Regions from separate parts of the Leclercia sp. S52 genome, predicted to be linked through region 1. Evidence: predicted binding sites of a transcription regulator. Region 1 holds the regulator's gene; each other region holds the start of a gene.
The links. Region 1 encodes LexA, which represses DNA repair genes until DNA is damaged. Its sites were predicted from a motif close to TNCTGTATGTACATACAGNA; they were not measured.
Positions count from the first base shown of each region.

Region 1 (2,268 bases):
TAGCGGTTGCCAGCGCGGCCCCCTGCACGTTCATCTGCAGGCCCATCACCAGCCACAGATCCAGCACGATATTGAGCAGGTTGCCCACCACCAGCAGGATCACCGGCGCCCGGGCGTACTGCACGCCCAGCAGCCAGCCGAGCAGCACCAGGTTAGCCAGCGAAGCCGGGGCGCTGAGCCAGCGGATCTCAAGGAAGCGCCGCGCCTGATGGAGAACGGCCTCGCTGCCGCCGACGATATGCAGCGCCAGATCGATAAGCGGCGTGCGCAACAGCACAATCAGCAGCCCGGCACCCAGAGCCAGGATCAGCGGCTGCACCAGCGCGCGGGCCAGACGCAGCGGATCCTTTGCGCCATAGGCCTGGGCGGTAAGCCCGGTGGTGCTCATGCGCAAAAAGAGCAGCAGCATAAACAGGAAGCTGGTTGCCGTCGCGCCGATGGCGACACCGCCCAGATAGACGGGCGAATCAAGATGACCAATTACTGCCGTGTCCACCAGCCCAAGCAGAGGGACGCTGATATTGGAGACGATCATGGGAAGTGCAAGACGCCACAACGCCTTGTCTGAAGCAGTCAGGAGAGACATGAAAATGTTCGCCAGAGGCAGGAAAAGCAAACTGCGGCAGCGCCGCAGTTTGTCAGAAATCAGTTATAACCATTCACCGTTGCGGATGACGCCAACCGCCAGGCCTTCGATGGAGAAGTTATTTTCACGCAGGTCGACAACTATCGGGGAAAACTCGCTGTTTTCCGGCAGCAGCTGCACGGTGTTGCCCTGCTTTTTCAGGCGCTTAACGGTGACTTCATCATCTATGCGCGCCACTACGACCTGACCGTTACGCACGTCCTGCGTTTTATGCACCGCCAGCAGATCGCCGTCCAGAATACCGATGTCTTTCATCGACATACCGCTTACACGCAGCAGAAAATCTGCGCTCGGTTTGAACATGCCTGGATCGACCTGATAGTGGCCTTCAATGTGCTGTTGCGCCAGCAGCGGTTCCCCGGCAGCGACGCGACCGACGAGCGGCAGGCCCTCTTCGGCTTCAACCAGCAGGCGAATACCACGAGACGCACCGGAGACAATCTCAAGCACACCCTTGCGCGCCAGTGCCTTAAGGTGCTCTTCGGCGGCATTTGGAGAACGGAAGCCAAGACGCTGCGCGATTTCTGCACGCGTCGGCGGCATACCCGTCTGGCCGATATGATCCCGAATGAGATCAAACACCTCTTGCTGCCTGGTCGTTAACGCTTTCATTCCGCCCCCCTGGGTGTATATACAGTTATGCTGTGAGTATATACAGCTAAAGGTGATTTTGGAACCACAAACCGCATAAAAAACCAGAGACTTGTTCGGTTTCTGAAGGCTTATCGTAAATGTCCCCAAAGCAGCGTGACCCAGGTAAACAACGCAACCATAATCGCCATCAGCACTGCGGCAGAGCCCATATCTTTGGCCCGGCCCGACAGCTCGTGAAAATCAGTGCCGATGCGGTCGACTACCGCCTCGATCGCACTGTTCAGAATTTCGACTATCATCACCAACATCACCGAGCCAATCAGCAATACGCGGGTGATGGGATCAACATCCAGCCAGCAGGCAATAATAATCGCCGCGACGACCGCAACCCCCCTCCTGGCGAAATGCGGCTTCATTGATCCAGGCAGCACGGATGCCCTTCCATGAATAGCCGGCAGCTTTAATGATTCGGGTTAACCCAGTGGTATTATTGGCCATTAAAAGAAACCTTTCTTCGAAAATAGCGTCAGAAACGGTGGCTTAAGCGCCTGGCGCAGCCACCGGAAGTATGACGGGTAACAACAGAAATTTTGCGCGCTTTCTGTTATCCTTGCGCCGCAATTGCATTTTTAACCAGAGGCTTTACATCGTTTATGTCTGGCTGGCCACGAATTTACTACAAATTACTTAATTTACCATTAAGCGTCCTGGTAAAAAGCAAGTCTATTCCGGCGGTTCCGACGCTGGAGTTAGGACTCGATACCTCGCGTCCTATTATGTACGTTTTGCCTTATAACTCGAAGGCCGACTTGCTGACGCTGCGCGCCCAGTGCCTGGCGCACGATCTCCCCGATCCGCTGGAGCCGCTGGAGATCGACGGCACCCTGTTGCCGCGCTACATCTTTATCCACGGTGGCCCTCGCGTGTTCACCTGGTACACGCCGAAAGAAGAGTCGATCAAGCTGTTCCATGACTACCTCGATCTGCACCGCAGCAACCCGCTGCTTGACGTGCAGATGGTGCCGGTG
Region 1 is NZ_CP152474.1:280,102-282,369, reverse strand. It holds gene dinF (MATE family efflux transporter DinF) at 1-586, opposite strand, end outside; gene lexA (transcriptional repressor LexA) at 650-1,258, opposite strand; partial or broken gene AAHB66_RS01280 (diacylglycerol kinase) at 1,369-1,738, opposite strand; gene plsB (glycerol-3-phosphate 1-O-acyltransferase PlsB) at 1,894-2,268, shown strand, end outside.

Region 2 (2,268 bases), 510 kb from region 1:
GCAGCTTCACCTGGCCCGCGAGGGCGTCATACGCCGGTTTGAAAGCATCCAGCCACGCCTGCGGCAGCTCCAGCACCAGCGCCGGTTCGTCGATCTGCACCCACTCAACGCCGCGTTTTGCCAGCTCGCCCAGCACCTGCTGGTACACCGGCAGAATATCGTTGAGCAGGCTCAGGCGGTCAAATTGCTCGCCCTTCACTTTGCCCAGCCACAGATATGTCACCGGGCCCAGCAGGACAGGTTTGATCTTGTGGCCCAGCGCCTGCGCTTCGTCCACCTCATCCAGCAGCTGGGTCCAGGTCAGTTTGAACTGCTGGCCCTTCACGAACTCCGGCACCATGTAGTGGTAGTTAGTGTTAAACCATTTGGTCATCTCTGCCGCCGCCGCGGGCTCGCCGGTGGGTGCGCGGCCACGGCCAATGCGAAACAGGGTGTCGATATCCACCGATCCATCGCTGTTCTGATGACGAGCCGGCACGTTGCCAAGCAGCAGGCTGGTGGTCAGAACATGGTCGTACCAGGCGAAATCGCCCACCGGGAGCAGATCCACGCCCGCCTGTTTCTGCTGCTCCCAGTGACGGGCGCGCAGCTCGCGACCCACCGCCAGCAGTTCGTCACGCGTTGCGTTGCCTGCCCAGTAGCTCTCTTGTGCTTTTTTCAGTTCGCGGCGAAGGCCGACGCGCGGGAAACCGAGGGTGTGGTTGCGAATTGTCATGGTATGCCCCTTATGGAATTTTCAGGATTTAGCCGTCCAGATGTTTACACATCTATAATTCGCAAGTACTGTATATTCCTCAAGCGCAATATGTTCATGGCGAAGTGAAGGACTTTCATGATCGAGATAAAACACCTGAAAACGCTACAAGCGTTGCGGAACTGCGGTTCTCTCGCGGCGGCGGCGGCCACGCTGCACCAGACGCAATCCGCCCTTTCTCACCAGTTCAGCGATCTGGAACAACGCCTTGGCTTCCGTCTGTTTGTGCGTAAAAGTCAGCCGCTACGCTTTACGCCGCAGGGGGAAATCCTGCTGCAGCTGGCCAATCAGGTGCTGCCGCAGATCGCCAGCGCGCTGCAGGCCTGCCATGAGCCGCAGCAGAGCAAACTGCGTATCGCTATTGAGTGCCACAGCTGTATTCAGTGGCTGACCCCCGCGCTTGAGAACTTCCGCCAGAAGTGGCCGCAGGTGGAGATGGACTTTAACTCCGGTGTGACCTTTGATCCGCAGCCGTCCCTGGTGCAGGGCGAGCTGGATCTGGTGATGACCTCGGACATTCTGCCTCGCAGCGGGCTGCACTATTCGCCGATGTTTGATTTCGAAGTGCGCCTGGTGCTGGCCCCGGATCATCCGCTGGCCGCGAAAACGCGCATCACGCCGGAAGATCTGGCGACGGAAACGCTGCTGATCTACCCGGTCCAGCGCAGTCGTCTGGATATCTGGCGTCACTTCCTGCAGCCGGCAGGCATCAACCCGCAGCTGAAAAGCGTGGATAACACCCTGCTGTTGATTCAGATGGTGGCGGCCAGAATGGGCATTGCGGCGCTGCCGCACTGGGTGGTGGAGAGTTTTGAACGCCAGGGTCTGGTGGTGACCAAGACCCTGGGCGAGGGGTTGTGGAGCCGGCTGTACTCTGCTGTACGCGATGGCGAGCAGCGTCAACCGGTGACCGAGGCCTTTATTCGCTCAGCGCGGAATCACGCTTGCGACCATCTGCCGTTTGTCCGGAGCGCGGAGCGACCCAACGGCGATGTACCCACAGTGAAGCCAGGATCACCGTCCCCCCAATGATGAAGCTCGGCCAGTGCGGTTGTTCCTGCCAGATGGCGAGATTCACCAGCAGGCCCGCAGGGACATGGACGTTGTTCATGATCCCCAGCGTTCCGGCGTCCACCTGCGTGGCGCCGTAGTTCCACATGAAGTAACCCAGCCCGGATGCCACGACCCCCAGCCAGATCAGCACGCTCCACTGCAGCGTGGTGGTCGGCAGCCTCTGCGGATTCCCCAGCATGAACCACGCTACCACCGCCACGATCGCTGCCCCCATGTAGAACCAGGCAAAGGCGTTGTGCTGCGGCATCGGGCGGGTTTCCATCAGGCGCTTATAGCCCACCATGCCGATCGCAAAGCTGATGTTGGCGAGCTGGACAAACATCAGCCCGGTCCAGAAGTGATCGCTCACTTTGTCGTAGCGAATGATCGCCGCGCCCACCACCGCCAGCGCAGCGCTCAGCAGGTAGCCCCAGCGCAAACGGCGTTTACTCAGCAGATCG
Region 2 is NZ_CP152474.1:4,703,941-4,706,208, forward strand. It holds gene metE (5-methyltetrahydropteroyltriglutamate--homocysteine S-methyltransferase) at 1-715, opposite strand, end outside; gene metR (HTH-type transcriptional regulator MetR) at 833-1,786, shown strand; gene AAHB66_RS22620 (carboxylate/amino acid/amine transporter) at 1,674-2,268, opposite strand, start outside.
Region 2: a site for LexA is predicted at 782-801, ahead of metR (HTH-type transcriptional regulator MetR). Genes of this name have one in related genera too.

Region 3 (2,268 bases), 520 kb from region 1:
AGGCTGCGGAACGATTCGGCCTGAGCCAGCAGGTTACCGCGCCCGGAGGCCAGCTTTTTCATCGCCTGACGGTAGTTATCCTGGGCGCGATCCAGGCTCTGCCCGACCGACGACATGTCATCGACGAACAGGCGCATTTTGTCATACAGGCGGCTGGCGCGATCGGCAATCTGCTGGGCATTGCGGCTCTGGTGCTCATAGCGCCACAGATTGGCAATAGTGCGCAGCGCCACCAGCAGCGTGGTGGGGCTGACCAGCATAATGTTGTTTTTCAGCGCCTCGGAGATCAGCTCCGGCTGGCGGTCCAGCGCCAGTAAGAAAGCCGGTTCAACCGGGATAAACATTAGCACGTAGTCCAGAGAACGCAGGCCGGGTAACTGCTGGTAGTCTTTGCGTCCCAGCAGGCGGATATGGTTACGCACCGAGGCGATATGCTCCTGCAGAGCCGTCTCGCGGGTGTAGTCGTCTTCGGCGTTGAAGTAGCGCTCATAGGCCACCAGGGTCATTTTGGCGTCGATAACCACGTCCTTCTCCTGCGGCAGACGGACAATGACGTCAGGCTGCATTCGCGCGCGGTTTTCGGTTTCAATGCTGACCTGGGTTTGATATTCGTGGCCCTCGCGCAGGCCAGAAGCCTCCAGCACGCGGGTCAGAACCACTTCGCCCCAGTTGCCCTGGGTTTTATTGTCGCCTTTCAGCGCTTTAGTGAGGTTGATAGCCTCCTGCGCCATCTGGGCATTCAGCTGCTGGAGGTTACGGATTTCATGGGCCAGCGTGTGCCGCTCCCGCGCCTCCTGACCAAAGCTGTCCTGCACCTGGCGACGAAAGCCGTCCAGCTGTTCGCGCAGAGGCGACAGCAGGCCGTTCAGGCTCTGGCGGTTTTGTTCATCGACGCGGCGGTTACTCTGCTCAAAGATGCGGTTGGCGAGGTTTTCAAACTGCTCGCTCAGGCGCTGTTCGCTGTTGAGCATCTGGCGGATTTTATCTTCCGCATGCAGCTGGGTGGACTCCAGCCGGGTGGTGACTTCGCGCAGGTCGGCTTCCAGCGAGGTGTTGATATCCCGCAGATTGCGCAACTCGTTGTTGAGCAGCTCGCATTCGTCGCGCCAGTGCCCGCTCTGGGCTATGTTCTGTCTTAATGCACTGAGATCGGCCACCATCTCTTCACGTTCGGCAAGCTGATCGGCCTTCTGCTGCGCATGCTGATAGCTGGCGAACAACCAGCCCACGCCGACGCTGACCAGCGCAATAACGGCATAAAAAAGGATGGAAATATCCACGATGCCCCCTGCATCAAGGTATGACCCGCACAAAATAGAATTGTGCTGTATAAACGTCCAGTTTGAAAAGGGTTTTCTGCGAGGCGCTACGCAAAGAAAAAGGCCGAACAGGTCGGCCTTTGGCATAGAAAAGGGGAAATTACAGCAGGCGGCGGGCCGCTTCCACCACGATTTTCACCGCGTGGCTTTCGGTCTGCTTCATGGTTTCGGCGTTCGGGATCTCTTGCTGGGTACGGTTAACAATCACACCCGCAACCATACCGGCACGCAGACCCTGGCTTGCGCACATGGTCAGCAGCGTGGCAGATTCCATTTCGTAGTTCATCACGCCCATAGACTGCCACTCTTCCATCGAGCCTTTGAAACGGCTGACAACGCGACCGGAGAAGGTGTCGTAGCGCTCCTGGCCAGGATAGAACGTATCAGAGGAGGCGGTTACGCCAACGTGCGTGGTCGCACCAACGGATTTCGCGGCTTCCACCAGCGCGGTGGTGCACTCGAAATCGGCCACTGCCGGGAACTCCATTGGCGCAAAGTGCAGGCTCGCGCCGTCCAGACGAACGGACGCAGTGGTGACCAGCACGTCGCCAACGTTAATGTGCGGCTGGATCGCACCGGTGGTACCGATACGCAGGAAAGTACGGATGCCCAGCTGTGCCAGCTCTTCAACAGCAATCGAGGTAGACGGGCCACCGATACCGGTAGAGCACACGATCACCGCTTTGCCATCCAGCTCTGCCCGCCAGGTCGTGAATTCGCGATGGGCTGCCAGCTTAACCGGCTTATCCATCAGCGCGGCGATCTTTTCCACACGCTCAGGATCGCCAGGGACGATAGCGAGCGTAGCCCCTTGTAAATCGTTTTTAGTGAGGCCGAGATGAAAAACATCAGACTTAGACATAGAAAACTCCTCTGTGGGTCAGTTTGTCAGCAGAAGCAAAGCGGTACTTTACCGAAGGAATCGGCTTAGTTTCGTGACAGACATCAC
Region 3 is NZ_CP152474.1:4,693,263-4,695,530, forward strand. It holds gene rmuC (DNA recombination protein RmuC) at 1-1,280, opposite strand, end outside; gene udp (uridine phosphorylase) at 1,420-2,181, opposite strand.
Region 3: a site for LexA is predicted at 1,324-1,343, ahead of rmuC (DNA recombination protein RmuC). Genes of this name have one in related genera too.